Regions from separate parts of the Synechococcus sp. A15-60 genome, predicted to be linked through region 2. Evidence: predicted binding sites of a transcription regulator. Region 2 holds the regulator's gene; the other holds the start of a gene.
The links. The regulator NtcA, encoded in region 2, controls nitrogen genes in cyanobacteria. The targets are predictions, from matches to a motif close to GTANCNNNNGNTAC.
Positions count from the first base shown of each region.

Region 1: SynA1560_RS06400 (DUF4278 domain-containing protein) is a predicted target of NtcA. The motif match lies at 5,080-5,093, and genes of this name have one in related genera.

Region 1 covers NZ_CP047933.1:1,166,138-1,173,862, forward strand. The annotation lists gene SynA1560_RS06360 (hypothetical protein) at 5-166, shown strand; gene SynA1560_RS06365 (hypothetical protein) at 337-477, opposite strand; gene SynA1560_RS06370 (hypothetical protein) at 752-1,162, opposite strand; gene SynA1560_RS06375 (SdiA-regulated domain-containing protein) at 1,580-2,407, shown strand; gene SynA1560_RS06380 (SDR family NAD(P)-dependent oxidoreductase) at 2,615-3,574, shown strand; gene SynA1560_RS06385 (hypothetical protein) at 3,587-4,138, opposite strand; gene SynA1560_RS06390 (2Fe-2S iron-sulfur cluster-binding protein) at 4,298-4,591, shown strand; gene SynA1560_RS06395 (hypothetical protein) at 4,605-4,769, opposite strand; gene SynA1560_RS06400 (DUF4278 domain-containing protein) at 4,888-4,995, opposite strand; gene SynA1560_RS06405 (hypothetical protein) at 5,167-5,472, opposite strand; gene SynA1560_RS13945 (hypothetical protein) at 5,713-6,405, shown strand; gene SynA1560_RS06415 (hypothetical protein) at 6,458-6,622, shown strand; gene SynA1560_RS06420 (MSMEG_0569 family flavin-dependent oxidoreductase) at 6,684-7,725, opposite strand, start outside.
Region 2 covers NZ_CP047933.1:349,616-357,340, reverse strand. The annotation lists gene thyX (FAD-dependent thymidylate synthase) at 1-58, shown strand, start outside; gene dcd (dCTP deaminase) at 79-672, opposite strand; gene SynA1560_RS01670 (cob(I)yrinic acid a,c-diamide adenosyltransferase) at 672-1,280, opposite strand; gene rph (ribonuclease PH) at 1,416-2,138, shown strand; gene ntcA (global nitrogen regulator NtcA) at 2,217-2,951, shown strand; gene SynA1560_RS01655 (DUF3084 domain-containing protein) at 3,010-4,215, shown strand; gene SynA1560_RS01650 (RuvX/YqgF family protein) at 4,212-4,643, shown strand; gene SynA1560_RS01645 (DUF3146 family protein) at 4,627-4,884, opposite strand; gene pth (aminoacyl-tRNA hydrolase) at 4,884-5,516, opposite strand; gene SynA1560_RS01635 (TatA/E family twin arginine-targeting protein translocase) at 5,521-5,757, opposite strand; gene psbH (photosystem II reaction center phosphoprotein PsbH) at 5,780-5,980, opposite strand; gene psbN (photosystem II reaction center protein PsbN) at 6,067-6,207, shown strand; gene SynA1560_RS01620 (glycoside hydrolase family 38 C-terminal domain-containing protein) at 6,195-7,725, opposite strand, start outside.

The sequences.
Region 1 (7,725 bases), 820 kb from region 2:
TCCCATGGTTGATCCCGAGCCGATCACGCCGATGACCGCGTTGACGCTGGATGCCAACGGAAGGCTGTCGTATATGGCTGAAGATGGCAGTCGCAGGGTCATCGTGGCCGACCCTGATCTGTTTGATCGACTGCAGCAGCTCAGCCTCAATCCTGATCAGGAGTGAACCGCAGCAGCGTCTGAACTGTTGTTCGACAGATCATGGTTTTTGTTTGGGGATCAATCGGCGCTTGATCGATCCAGCGTCCTGCCAGCTCGATGTCTTCGTAGGGATCATGCGTTGAGAACATGATTCGATCGGCATCAAGCGTGTCGATCGAACACTTCAGGGCAGCGTTATCGCAGACGCTCGAGGTGGCGATCAAAAAGTGTCGCGAGAAGATCTCGCTCGGTGGATTGCTGGCGGCTTGGCGATCGCGCATGGGTGGCGGCGTCGATCGACCAGCCCCAGGTGGCCCCGTCCAGTTCTCTCACCATCGAAGCGGGTTGGTCGGTGGTTGAGGCTGTCTTGTGAGGGATCAATGGTGCTGGCAACTGCAAGTGCGTGCGTTGTCGTTTGCTGAGAACTAGATGGAAGGGCCATTCAGTCCACCGTTCAACGCCGGAATCTCCAAAGTTCAGGCCTGTGATTACAGGGTCTTGCCCTGGTGTTCAACGGGACGAATGGCAACCAAGTCGTCAAGATGACTGACCTGTTTCAGGCTTGATGGAGCGAACTCATGCTTGCTCGATGGAAATGATGTAAATCGGTTTATAAATAGAAAGCATTGCCACTTTCTTTGTAATAAGGAGAGTCTCTGTAGTCGATGGAATGACCTCCACAGAATTCTCGGACCATGGTGTTCAACTCACCCATGATTTCGTTGCTGGAGGTGTAGTTGGCCGGATCAACTTCGTTCCAGAATTCGTAATATCCATCCTTGCAATCAATCCAACCTGCCGAAGGCAAGGTTTTCCCGTCTGACGTTGTCGTGCTGCCTTCCAGGACGTAGCCAACAGCGAAGCGTTCAGTTGGCTTCTCGTTGACTTCGATCAATTTATAAGTGAGAAAGCCCCGTCCATTCAGGATGGTGACGACGCCTCCACGCCAATCGTTGGCTAGCGCAGGGGACGACATCGCGGCCAAAAGCAATGCGGCAACGCTGAACAAGAGACGTTTCATCGCCAAGACGGCTCCTTTTTTCGTTACTAGCCAAGGCTGAGATCATTCGCAGGTTCTGTGCCGCTGTGCAGGTTTGGCACAACGTTCACTTGCTCTGCTCGTAACCAAATGTGAAGCGATCCCGCAGTCGCCAGTCATCCATGCAGAAATGCAAAGGTGACTGATTGCAGGGCTGCAAGGTCACAGCGAAGATGGCGTCCCCCCAGACCTCCATCTTCGTGTAGATAGCGATGGCATTTGTAGCGTCTTGAACGGTTTAATGCATGCTTCCGTCGCTTTCAAGTCGTCGTGTTCAAGTTCTCGCAGTTGCGACGTCGCAACAGGCCTCGCAGGTTGTTGATGTGTGATCGGAAAGCTTGGTCTCGCTAAGACACCGAGTCAGAGCATGGTTGGAGCTGGCGGTTCAGACCAGAATTGGTGCAGTCGTCAGCAATGGTGCTGATGGGTTCAGTCCGCCTCGAGCTAATCCGCAGTTATCGCATCGGCGATCCCGGCATTGGTCTGAATGAACCCTCGGGCCTCACGCTCAATGCGGACCGCACAGCGCTCTACACCGTCTGTGACGACACCAAGGCGATCTTTTGCGTCGACCTCGAGGGTCAGGTGTTGCTGCAGCAGTCGTTCTTCATCAGCGCGGCTGGCTTGGAAGGGATCGCGCTCAGTGCCGATGGCAAGCAGCTGTTTGCGGTGCAGGAAGAGACCAATGCGGTGCTGATCATCGATATCGCAGGACGCTGTGAGCGGCACCAGCACCCCCTGGCCGCGATGGCCAATTACGACTCCGTTGCGAAGCATTTCCCGCATCGTCCCGATAACAAGGGACTGGAGGGGATCACCGTCAACACCGTGAACCAGCATGTGTTCGTGGTGAAGGAGTCCCAGCCCGGGTTGCTGATCGAGCTGGATGCGGAGTGCCGCACGATCTTGTCGTCGCGCTGTCTCAGCAAAGCCAACGGTTTCTCCCATCCGAAGGTCGGTCCAGACAAGCTGGATTTTTCTGGTCTGAGCTACGACCCCCGCAGCGACAGCCTGTGGATCGTCAGCGATCAGGGTCGGTGCCTGTTTCAGTACGACTGGGTGCAAGACGTGGTGCTTCAACGGCTTGACCTGGAGATCGGCGAGGGCAAGCGCCGGTTGGTGCGCAAGGCCGAGGGTGTCGCGATTGATCCCGAGTGTGGCCGTGTGTATGTGGTGAGTGACCGCGATGCACGGCTTTATGTGTTCAAGCTTGCTGCCGTGGGTTGAGTGGGATCACGGCCTGCTACGCAACTGTGGCTTCACGTCTGGAGAGGCCTCCACCAAGGCCAGCAAGCTCTCCACTGGTGGCGGTGTGGTCCGATCCGTGCGCTGACAGCACCAGCGTCACGAGAAGGAGCCAGCACATCGTTAGTTTCGTTGCCGCCGTCCCTTTCCCCTGCGGCGCGTCATCAGATTGTCCCTTGACTCTGCTCCATGTCTCACGCTGAACCCCGCCGGCTCCTGCTCACCGGAGCGAGTTCGGGCATCGGTCTTGAGGCGGCCAAACAGATGGCGGCGCGGGGGCATCAGCTCACGATTCTTTGCCGCAATCAGGCCCGTTCCGACCTCACCCTGCAAGCTCTCTCAGGTGCCGCGCAAACCCTGATTTGCGACTTGGCGGATCTCGATGCGGTGAGGGCAACCACGGATCAACTGCTAGCGCGCGGTTGGCCTCTGGATGCTGTGGTGCTCAATGCCGGCCTCCAGTACGCCGGTGAGCGTCAGCCCCGATGGAGCGCTCAGGGGATTGAGCTCACGTTTGCTGTGAATCAGCTGGCGCATCAGGTGTTGGCAACGGCCCTGCTGCCTCTGCTGAGGGCTGCCTCAAGGCCGCGGGTGGTGATCACTGCTTCGGAAGTGCACAACCCGGTCAGCGGTGGCGGAAAGGTGGGAAAGCCTGCTGGGCTTGGTGATCTCAGCGGCCTGCATCAGGGCGCTGGTTGCCCGATGCTGGATGGCAGCCCAGTGTTCGATGGCAACAAGGCCTACAAAGACAGCAAGCTCTGCAATGTGTTGTTGGCTCGGGAACTGAACCGGAGGCTTGAGGGCGCCATTCCGGTGATGGCCTGGAGTCCGGGGTTGGTGATTGCGCGTGACTCGGGGGGCTTTTTCCGCTACAGCCGTCAGCAAAATCCTCTGGGAATGGCAGCGTTTGCGTGGGTGGCCCGCGATCTGCTGCGCCTCACGGAATCACTGCCCCGTGCCGGTGCCTTACTGACAGCGCTGTGTCTCGACGATGGGATTGCCACGCCGGGATTCAGCTACCGCAGCAACCACTTGGTGCGTCCTGGGGTGCATCGTTTTGAGCTGGTCGACACCAGTGCTGAAGCCACTGATCTCGCCAAGGCGGCGGCGCTGTGGAATGGCTCGGAGGCTTTGCTGGCCAGTTTGTAGGGGTCTGCGCGATCAGTCCAGCTTTTGGCTCGCGAGTGGGGTGAATGCTGCGATGTCGTCCGCTGTCTCGATTCGGAGCGGATGGCTGACGGCGCCGATGCGATCAAAGCGCAGGGAGTTGGAAGGGGGTGTCAGGCTTGCGGCGCAGGCCTGTCGGGTCGGCAAGGGGTCGTTGCTGTAAAGCAGGCTCAAATGTGGGTCCAGTTGGTAGCTCAGTGCATTGGCGGAGCGGTGGCAGAGGTTTTGAGACCAGGCCTGCAGTGCGGCTTGCGCAGCCTTCTCACTCTGTTCCACGCTGAAGCGGAGCATCAGGCTTTGCGTGAATGCGGCACCAGCTTCGATCGCCTGTGGCTGAAGCTGGAGTGGTTGATGCTGTTTTGCAGCAGCGATCAGGTGTTCGATCGTCAGATCGAAGCTGTCGAGATGGTCGCTGTAAAGGGTGATGTGCGGCGGCAGCCAGCAGCCATTCAGCTGCTGCTGTGCGCAGTCAGAAATCTGCTTCAGTGCCGCTGCTGTTTGCTGATCGGGCATCAGCCAGTACGACACGACCTGTTTGATATCCAAGTGGTTTGTGTGTTCCTGCCGTCGCAATCATGACCGCGAATGTTTCGTTGCTGTTGATACATATCCTCGTTTGATGACGTGATCCCAAAGAGAATGCGCCAATTGTTCGTGATTTTGGTTGGGGTGAATGACTGTGGTGGATATCTGCGTCAAGAACCGATGGCATCATTCACAATCACGATGATCGGCAAGGAATCCGAGCAGTCTTTCACGTGTGAGGGTGATCAATACATCCTGGATGCGGCCGAAGAAGCCGGGGTTGAACTTCCCTATTCCTGCCGGGCTGGAGCCTGCTCCACCTGCGCTGGGAAGGTCATCTCTGGCGATCTCGATCAAAGCGATCAGAGCTTCCTGGATGATGAGCAAATGGAGCAGGGTTTCGGTCTGCTTTGTGTTGCCTACCCCAAAAGCGATTGCAAGATTGAGGCGGAGGCGGAGGAGCAGTTGTTCTGAGTGCGGTTGGCGCCTAGTCGCACTGCTTCACGAACACCACTTCCTCTCTGGGGGTCGCCATTGTTTTGGCGATCTTGCGGGCGGCTTCAAGGTCGAGGGCTTGGATGATGTTGCCGTTGCTGATGGCGTTGGTTCCCTGTTTGGCAAAAGCGACTCTGAACTTCCTGACCTCGTGCATGAAGTGAAGGTGAATTCCTCAGCCTAAATCTTGGCTTTGTTTTGGCTGGAGACTCTCCTGCTGGCATCAAAAAAGCCCCACCGGAGTGGGGCTTGGAGAGTTGGCGAATGCCTGAAGGTCATTTGCTGGTGAGCTTTTGACCGCGATAGACGACGTTGGCCGACTGATTGCGCTCAGCGGGGGCGTGGTTGACGACGTACTTCTGGCCGCGATAGGTCAGGGTCATGAGGGTTCCTCGAAGCAAGCTCAGGTCCCCGTTCCATGGCCTGAGTCGAACTGCGCCTCACGAAACGTGAGGTGAACGTTGTAGGTAGCGGTTGCTACAGACTTTTTATAACGCCTTGGTCAACCCCCGTGTTGTTCACGCGGATACACAGGGGAGACTTGTTACGCGGGGCTACATCACGCTCATCGACAGGAATTGATCGTCCGTTTCGGTCATGGCCTCGTTGTCGCCGTGAAACCAGCAGCCATACATCAGATGGATGATCCGGCCCACTTCGAGGTCGCGGTCGGCCACGTCTTGCCAGACGCGTTGGCTCAGCTCCTGGTCAGCCAACTGAAACTGGGCCTTCACAAGGCTTCGGGTGATCGAGAAATAGGTCTGACGATCGTTGCGTGCCTGGCATTCCATTGAGGCGCTGACGGTGTTCAGCAGCGGCTCGGTGGGCTGGACGGTGTTCTTGTGCTTGTTGATCAGCATGGTGTCTCCGGGTTCTGCGATGGCAGAGAGAGGCTCGCGCTGGGCGCCAATGAAGGACCTCCCTCTCAGATCGAGCGGCGATCTTGCTGTGGTGGAGTGGCATCCGTCATTGGACCCTCCTGTATCAATCAACACAGAGATAGATCCGCTGCCGGTGAAAAACAATCGGCATGAACACGCATTCGAGCCGGATGCCAAGCCCTTCGCTCTCGGCAAGATGGCAGCAGCGCGGAGCTGCTGATGGTGAACGCCAGTCTGAACTGGGCCTCAATCTGGGGATTGGTGCTCATGGCCCTCTGGGTTCCGGCCCTCGTGGTGTCGTTGCGCCGGTTTGATCTGTTGATGGCCCGAGATCAACCGGCCGCGACGTTTCAAGGGATCGCGTTGGTGGGGTTTCTGATCACCCTGCTTGGACGCTGTAGCGCCCTGCCGCTCGTGGGCTCGATCCTCTTTTTCCAGGGCTGGCGGTTGGATCCGATTCTTCAATTCGGAGTGGGCCTGCTGGTGATGGGCACCGTCGTTGAGGCGATCCCCTCCGTTCGTGCAGATCACCGAGCCCTGTTGCAACGTTCTGCAGAGGATGCTCAGCTCTCCAGCCGCCAGCGGGCTCTGGCGCGTCGCCTCCGCGACCGGGCCTGGCCATGGTCATTCGCCCATTGTCTGCTGCCTTTCGCTGGCATTTATTACGCCATCACCCGGCGCACCATCACACCCTTGCTCTGGGATTTGGTCGCACGTGTGGTGATGGGGTTGGTCGACTGCGGGGTGATCGTCCTGCTCGAACGGTTGTCAGATGCCGGGACGTGGCCGATTGGACTGGCTGGCTTCAGTGTGTTGGTCGTGCTGAATGTGTTCGCTGGTCTGCTGCCGGTGCGCGTTGCCATTCGCCGCATCCAGGCGGATGCCCGTCGCCGTCTGGATGCCCAATCTTGATGCCATCACCCAACCGATTCTTCTGCCTAGGGTTAAGAACCGGTGTGGATCGATGACCATTCCCTTCGGTGATCCGGAGCCGTCCGACGCTCTCCTCAACAAATCGGTGGCGTCCACTCGGCTGAAGACCTGGTTGCAGCGCCGACTGCGACAGCTGGCCTTGGAACAGCGCATTCAAGATGCCCGGGCGTTGCGCAGTGAGTTTCTGGTGGATTGATCGATCGGAGTGGTGCGAGCGCTGAAGCGCATTCCACTTGGACGGTGTTCTGCTTTCCCTCTTAAGAACCCAAGATTGCTGTGCATTCCAGGCGTTCCTGGCAGGCATCACGGCGTTGCAAACGCAGATTGATCACTTGGGCAAGATAACGAGCGTCGTCGCTGACGCCGCAGAAGCGACCGGAGCCCCAGGTGTGCAGCCATGGCAAGCCGATGAAATACAGGCCAGCACTTTGGGTGACGCCGCGATCATGGGCCGGCAATCCACTCCCATCAAAGACGGGCACCTCAATCCAGCTGAAGTCACTGCGGTAACCCGTGCACCAGATCACCGCGGCAAGGGGCTCTGAGGTCAGGTCAATGCCGGGATCATCGATCGGAGGGGGCTGCCAACAGGGGGAATAGGGCGGTTCGACTGGTGCATCAATTCCTTCCTGTTCGATCCAGCTGTCAATGCTGGTGCGGATGCGGCAATACACCGCATCGGCTTGATCGAGGTTGGTGGCCAGGTCACCAGCGAAACCAATGTGTTCGCTGGAGATGGTCGAGAGCCGGCCATGCAGGCGCATGCCTTCCTTGGCTCGTCGACGCAGATCAATCTCACGCCCACCATCTCGGCCTGTGAGGTAGTGGTTGGTCTTTGCTCGCACCGAGCGTGGATCCGTGTGATCGCTGATCGGCATGGCGTAGTAGCCCATCCGATCCAGCCAATCCACAACGTCTTTGCCGCGATAACGGCGCGGAGAACGTGGGGCACGTCCCACACTGAGGTGCACGGAACGACCTGCCAGGTGGAGGTCTTCAGCGATCTGACTGCCGGATTGACCATTGCCGACAACCAGCACTGGACCATCGGGGAGTGACGTGGGATTGCGGTAAGACCGTGCATCCAGTTGAAGAACAGCCGCTGGAATGCGTTCGGCGCATGGATGGCGTCGGGGAATGTGATAACCCCCGGTGGCAACGATGACGTGTTCGGCTTCGATGACTCCCTCGCTGGTGTCGAGCCGATATCCGTTCACGATCGGTTGCAACCGTGAGACGGCAACGCCCTCGCGAAGGTCAGCGTTGACATGTTGTGCGAAGCGTTGCAGATACTCCACA
Region 2 (7,725 bases):
AGAATTTGCCGCTTGGTATGAAAAAACCAGGCTTCACAGGGCAAGGCTGGCGCCCTGAGATTTCAGACCTGAAGACATTCAGACCTTGGCGAGGGTCACCCGCTCAGGCTGATGTTGATATTTGCCTTGACGATCGCTGTACGTGGTGTCGCAGGGATCACCCTCAAAAAACAACAGCTGGCAGATCCCTTCATTGGCATAGATCCGGCAGTCAGCTCCGGAACTGTTGCTGAATTCCAGCGTGAGATGACCTTCCCAGCTGGCTTCCGCCGGCGTGGTGTTCACAATGATGCCCAAGCGCGCATAGGTGCTTTTGCCAAGGCAAATCACGGTGATGTTCGGCGGCACTTTCATTTTTTCCAGCGCCACACCAAGCCCGTAGGAATGGGCAGGAAGAATGAAATACTCACCGTCCTCATCCCGGTGCAGTTCCGTGGGTTCGAGGTTGGCGGGGTTGAATCGCTTGGGATTCATCACCGTGCCGGGCACGTGTTTGAAAATCAGAAACTCCTGAGGCGACAGCCGCAGGTCGTAGCCATAGGACGAACATCCGAAACTCAGAACAGGATGCTGTCGGTGATCGGGATCGAGGTGACGAACCAAGCCACCCTGAAAAGGTTCCAGCATGCCGGAGGCAGCCTGTTCCGTGATCCAGCGGTCGTTCTTAAGCATCAGAAACCCCGGCGCAGTTCGGTGACCTGATCCGCGAGCCCCATCAGAGACTCAGGAATGGAAGTCCCTGTGATGATCACATCCATGGATCCTGGACGGGCTTCCAAACTCGCACGCACATCCTCTTCATCGAGGTATCCAAGCGCAATCGCCAAACCCAGCTCATCAAGCACCAGCTGATCAAGATCGCCGCAGGCGAGATGAGCACGGCACACCAACCAGATCGCTTCGACCGCCTCAATGGTGGAGGGCAGGGATGCGCTGGCGGGCTGCGACAAACATTCCATCACCGCTGGTCGCATCCAGGTCATGCGGTCACACAAAGTGAGCGCAGCCTCAGGGCCCTGGGCAACACCGCCCTTGAGAAACTGCGCCACGCCAACGCGGCTTCCCAGACCAGCACTGCGCAACGCCTGACTCAGCACAGTGCCAAAACTGCCGCGGTAGGGCGCGGTGTGGACCTGAAGCTGGCCTTCGGGAGCCACCAGATGCAGTGGCGGACGGGGGTCGAGTGCTGGTAAAGGCTGGAGACGCGAGCGCTCCACGACTCCATGATCGGCACCGCGTGTGTCGCGGGATCGATGGCTGGAGCTCAGGCTTGCGGTCATCGCGTTCGTCTTGGCTGGCCCACAACAGCCAGCGGACTTCGAATCTAGCGGTGAAAACGCGATCCACAAGATCTTCGACACCATCCCTGGTGTCTCATGCCGAATGTCAGGCTCATCAACATCCGCAAATAACTGATGGGCGAAACCGCTCGCAACGATGGCCGCTCGCCCGCCGACCTGAGGGCGTTCTCCGTGGAATGGGACCCCATGGGCTTTGCCCTGAGCTCCGTGATCGTGCGCACCGGCCGAACCGCAGTGCTCTGCAGCGTTTGCCACGAAGAGGGGGTCCCCCGCTGGCGTCGGGATCAAGGTCTGGGGTGGCTGAGTGCTGAATATCGATTGCTGCCGGGATCCACTCCAGAACGTCAGCGGCGCGAATTGATGAAACTCTCCGGCCGCACGCAGGAGATTCAGCGCTTGATCGGTCGCAGCCTGCGGGCGTGCCTCAACATGGACGTGCTTGGGGAAAACACCCTGCTCGTGGACTGCGACGTGATTCAGGCTGATGCGGGCACCCGAACCGCGGCGATCACCGGCTCCTGGCTGGCCTTGCAGAAAGGCTGCGAACGCTTAGTCGAGCAAGGCCTCCTCAGCGATAGTCCCGTGCAAGCACAGGTGGCCGCCGTGTCTGTGGGTCTGATCGATGGCGCCCCTCAACTGGATCTCGACTACAGCGAAGACAGCCGTGCCGATGTGGATCTGAATGTCGTGATGAACGACGCCGGAGATCTTCTGGAGCTGCAGGGCACAGCTGAAGGTGCAGCCTTCAGCCGCAAACAGCTGAACAGCCTGCTGGACTTAGCCGAACCTGGCCTCAAGCAGCTGATGGCATGCCAAGGGCAAGCACTCCAGAACTGACCAGCAGCCTGAAACGTGTTGATTGCTACAGGGTGACCCCGCATCGCTCCGTAACTTCCCTCCATCAGATGGCTGGAGATGGCAGAAGCGATACGCGGATTCAGCCGGACCGTCCCACACGTTGGTCGGTTGCCTGAAACCAGCCTGACTAACGCTCCCACGCCCTCCAGCCGCACGCTGCTGGAGGTGATTCGTGATCTGGAGGGCGCCAGTACCGAACTGGTGGAGCGCAACAAAACGATCTTTTTCCCTGGCGACCCGGCGGAACGCGTTTACTTAATTCGCCGCGGCGCCGTGCGTCTTTCCAGGGTCTATGAGTCCGGCGAAGAAATCACCGTGGCGCTGCTGCGAGAAAACAGTCTCTTCGGGGTGCTCTCACTGCTCACTGGTCATCGTTCCGATCGCTTCTATCACTCCGTTGCTTTTACGCGGGTGGAGATGGTGACAGCTCCGGCGAGCTCTGTGAGGCAAGCAATCGAAGCCGACACCAGCGTCGGTCTTCTCCTCTTGCAGGGTCTGTCCAGCCGCATCCTCCAGACCGAAACCATGATCGAAACGCTCACACACCGCGACATGTCGTCGCGGCTGGTGAGTTTTCTGTTGGTGCTTTGCCGCGATTTCGGCATTCCCAGCACGCAGGGCATCACGATCGACCTGCGTTTGTCCCACCAAGCCATTGCCGAAGCCATCGGCTCCACGCGGGTCACAATCACCCGTTTGCTCGGAGACCTGCGCAACTCCGGCTTAGTGGAGATCGACCGCAAAAAGATCACCGTTCTTGACCCCATCGCCCTGGCCAAGCGCTTCAGCTGAGCGCTCGACGGGTGAAGATGGGCACCACTTCAGCGGCCTGCCGCAGGGTTGAAAGCACGTGACAGGCTGGCTGCTGCTGTTGAGCCTCCTCATCCTGGGAGGGGTGCTTTCAACGCTTGGAGATCGCCTGGGCTCAAAGGTGGGCAAAGCCCGATTGAGTCTGTTTGGCCTACGCCCCCGACAGACCGCCGTGGTGATCACTGTGCTCACGGGAAGCCTCATCAGTGTTCTATCGCTCGGGCTGATGCTGCTGGTGAGTCGCCAACTGCGGGTCGGTCTCTTCGAACTCGATGAACTCCAGGCGCGTCTACGCAGCAGCCGCACCGCCTTGAAGGCCAGTCGAGAGGCGCAGCAGGAGTCACGCGAGCAGCTCGAGCAGGCTCGCAGCGATGAAATCGCAGCTCGACAGACTCTGGCTGACGCGCAAGCCCGCGCCAGCGAATTACGAAGCACGCTGCAACCACTGCAGGAACAGACCCTTCGCCTAGAAGCGGAACGTCAGCGCCTCAGCCAAGACGTCAGCAATCGTGATGCCGAAATCCGACGCACGGATGCAGAGCTCCAGGCTGTTCGTCAACAAATTCGCGCTGGTGAAAACGAACTGCTGCAACTGGAGAAAAATCTCCTGGCCCTAAGACGGGGCAACGTGGCGATCAGCAGCGGCCAGCCCCTTGCCACGGTCACCCTCAAACTCGATCGACCGGATCAGGCACGCCAGGTCATCGACCAAATTCTCAGAGAAGCCAATCAACTGGCCTATCAACAGGTGTTGCCGGGGGAAGCCCCGGATCGTCAGATTCTCTTGGTGCCGCGACAGGACATCAACCGGCTCGAACAGGCCATTCGCAAGCCCGGCACCTGGGTGGTTCTCCTGCGCTCCGCCGCCAATGTGCTTCGCGGTGAACGCGTGGTCTATGCCTTCCCGGATGTCCGACCCAATGTCACTGTCACCATCGAAGGTGAAGTGCTGGCCACAACAGCGATCAACAGCAACGAACGCGATCCGCAAGCCATCCGCAACCGCCTCAATCTGCTGCTGGCATCGACGCTGGCAGAGGCTCAGCGCCGCGGCTCCCTCAGCCAGGGCCTTCAATTTGATGGCAACTCCCTCAACAGCCTCGCAAAGGAACTGATCGAACAGGGAGAGGGACGCGTTGAACTCGAGGCGGTAGCGGCACGCCGCAGCGAAACGGCCGATCCGGTGGCGATCGAGCTCAGAATCAAGCGAAGCTCCGGATCCAATTCCAATGCTGCGAGCCCATGAGCTGGATTGCCGCCCTTGATCCTGGTCGAAGCAAGTGCGGGCTGGTGCTCGCGTCCCTGGATCAACGCTGCGTGATCGAAGGGCATGTGCTGCCTGCCGATGCTGTGCTGAACACCCTGGAACGCTGGCAACGCTCCACACCGCCGGAACGATTGATCGTGGGCAACGGCACCTCAAGTGCTCACTGGACAGCGCAACTCTCCAATGTTCTGCCAGTGACTTTGGTGGATGAACGGGGCACGACGCTGACGGCACGAACCCGCTATTGGCAGCTGTGGCCACCGCGAGGTTGGCGCAGGCTGGTGCCTCTCGGACTGCAACTGCCCCCGGGTGAACTGGACGCGCTTGCAGCGCTGGTGATACTGGAAAAAACCCTCGGGTTTCCGCTGGATTGGCCGGAACCACCTTCCATCAAAACCGGGCCCTGACCGTAAAGCTGTAATCCCCACCGGCCTCCAACCGATAATCCGACTTCACCAAAAAGCGCTGAAGAGCGTCCTGAATCAGGGCTCTACCCAGTGAAGGTTCAACGCAAAGTTCACCGCGATCGAAGAACCACTGAAATTCCCAGATGAATCCACCCGCCTGGACTTCACCCTGAAGGCATTGATCGCGAAAGCTCTGATGAAGCACACGCAAGTGAGCTGTGGTAGCTGGCAACCGCGCCATCAGACCGCTTCATCTTCAGTCAACGGAGCCAGATTCAACCCGTTGAGGTGATTTCCAGCACGATCCAGACCTTGGCGCTGGATGCGTTCCAGTCCTCGAAGAACCTCGTTCAGCACATCCTTGAGAAGCGGCTCTTCGTCCCGATTGAACTGACCGAGTACGTGGGACACAGTGCGGGCACGACGCTCCTCCGGGGTGCGGCCAGGGGCTCCAATCCCGATGCGCAACCGGGCGAATTGCTGCGTTCCCAGATGCTGAATGGTGCTTTTCAAGCCGTTATGGCCTCCTGCTCCACCGCCAGCACGCAGCCGCAGCCGACCCAGCGGTAGATCCATGTCATCCACAAGGACGATCAGCTGATGGATGTCGAAACCGAACCAGTCGAGAGCCGCACGGATCGAGCGGCCGCTTTCATTCATGAAGGTCTGCGGCATTAACAAGCGGAGCCGGGCGTCACCGGTACCGACATCCGCCAGTTCGCCCTGTAGTTTGCCCATCACTTTGAAGCGGCCTCCCTCGCGAGAAGCCAACTGCTCCAGAGCCATGAACCCAACGTTGTGGCGTGTGGAGGCGTACTTCTCGCCGGGATTGCCTAACCCGACCACCAATCGGAGCTCTCCGCTTTGAGTCAAGGGTTCAGTCCTCGTGATCCTTGGACGAAGACTCAGTCTCTGACTGCGATCCAGGTAATTCTTCAGGCTCAGCCATGGCCTTGCTGATCTCCCGTTCGAACTCTTTGGAGGCCGTTTGAAAACCTTTCAATGTTTTCCCAAGCGTTTTACCGAGTTCCGGCAAACGCTTGGGTCCGAACACCAGCAGCGCAACAGCGCCGATGACCGCCATTTCAGGCAGGCCGATACCAAAGATGTTCATGAAAGGAACCTATGCAGCCGGATCAGCCGGCACCGTTCCAGTTCACATTGATGCCTTCCAGGATCAGCGACTGGTTGTACAGCTGGAGGATCACCAGAAGAAAGACCAAGAACAGCACCATGAAGATGCCCATGACTGGGGTGGTACCCCAGCCGGGGACAACCTTGCCGTACTCGGAGTTGAGGGGACGGAGCAGATCGCCCAGACGGGTGCGTTGAGCCATAGCGGCGCTGAGGTCTCGGGTGAAGTTCAGTCTGGATACTGTAGAGGTCCTGGCCCAGAAGAGGGTCAATCCTGTCGAGAGATGTGATGGAAAGCTCCTCCCCGGCCCTGTCCGTGGCGATTGCGGTTCTGGCTGCCCTGCTTGGACTCACCGGTTTTGGGGTCTACACAGCCTTCGGCCCGCCATCCAAGCGACTGGACGATCCCTTTGATGATCACGAAGACTGACGCACCAGCCTGAGCTCACGCAAGGCACCCGGAGGGATGCAGCCTGCATCGGCCCCTCCCTCAAGTTCCCAGCCGACGTCGCGGAGTGACCAGACCACGCGGGACGCCCCAGGGTTATGTAACTGCAGCAGCACTGTCCCAGCCCGCTCAGGATCGGAGCGCATGGAGACCGTCGTGAGCGATTGGGGCAATGCCGGGAAGCCCTGCCAACACTCCGCCAAGTTCATTGGCCCTTGCCAGCCCGGTTCACGAAAAGCGATGGCGGCCTGGGGCACACCCTCCCGCGTCCAACCCTGCGGCGTTGGCATCAGGGCCAATCGCTGCCGATGTCGCCCCTGATCGGCCGACGGATCCGGCCAAGTCGGACCACGCAGCAAGGACACTCCAAGATGATGAGGTCCGGTATCCGCACCCTGGGGCCCATCAAGCAGCAACCCCAGACCGCCACCTGGAGCTGGCGCCTCACTGGCCATCCAGGAAATCACCGGCACCTCCCATCGCGCCTGTTCACGAGGCGTTATGGCGACGGCAGGTCGTTCGATCACCCCTCCACTGGTATCAGCCGCCCAGCGCACGATTGGGGCCGCCAGCGGGCAGATCATCCGGAGTAGTTCATGGGTCTGACGCCAATCGATCGTGAGCTGCAGCTCAAGCCACGGCGTGTCAGCGCGCAGGATCAAATCCATCCGAAGCGTGCTGTTACCGAAGGAACCACGCAGAACCATCCGCGCCAATAGGGGCCCCTGTTCCTGCGCTTCCACCTGCCATCGCTGGGGTAGCGGCAGCGGATGCTGCTGATAGTCGCCCGCCAGATCCCAGGCATCCCAGAACTCGCCATGGTCCTGATAGCGCTTGATCTGCACAGGAGAAGAGAGCTGATCCACGCCCTGGGCATCCTGCAAACGAATCAGACCGCGCTCATCCACCTCAAGCGCAAGACAGCCATTGCCTAGACGCCAATGCTGCTCGGCAAGGGTCTTCACCCAGACGGGATGGCGTATCGCGTTCGGCGCAGGACAGCTGGCGATCGCAGCCATCCTGCGCTCGAGCGGCAGGGCAACGACGCCTGCGGCTTCTGGAAGCTGGACCCACATGCCGCCACCGGAAGCCTGCTGCACCGGCAGATCGCGTCCCTGACAACGCCAATCGCCGCTCGGCAGCCTCAGAAGCGGGGACCAACGCCGCAGCGGTTGCAGGCCACACCAGGCCCAACGTTCAACACCTGCGGGGGCTTGCGCCGCATCAGAAGCCCTGCCATCGAGCAAGCAGCGCAGACCCTCCGTCCGTGCAGCTGCCGTCTGACGGCGTGCACGACGCCACTGTGACTCCGCCTGATCGAAAACCTCAGGAATCGAGGTGCCAGGAAGGATGTCATGAAACTGCTGAAACAGAAGCGTGGACCAATCCCTGGCGGGAATCGCCTCAGCCCCAAGCGCCTCAAGGAGATCCGCTTCGCGTAGCAGCCTTTCCAAAGTGCGGTTGTGGCGTTTTTGATCCGGACGCGAGGTGGCACACCCG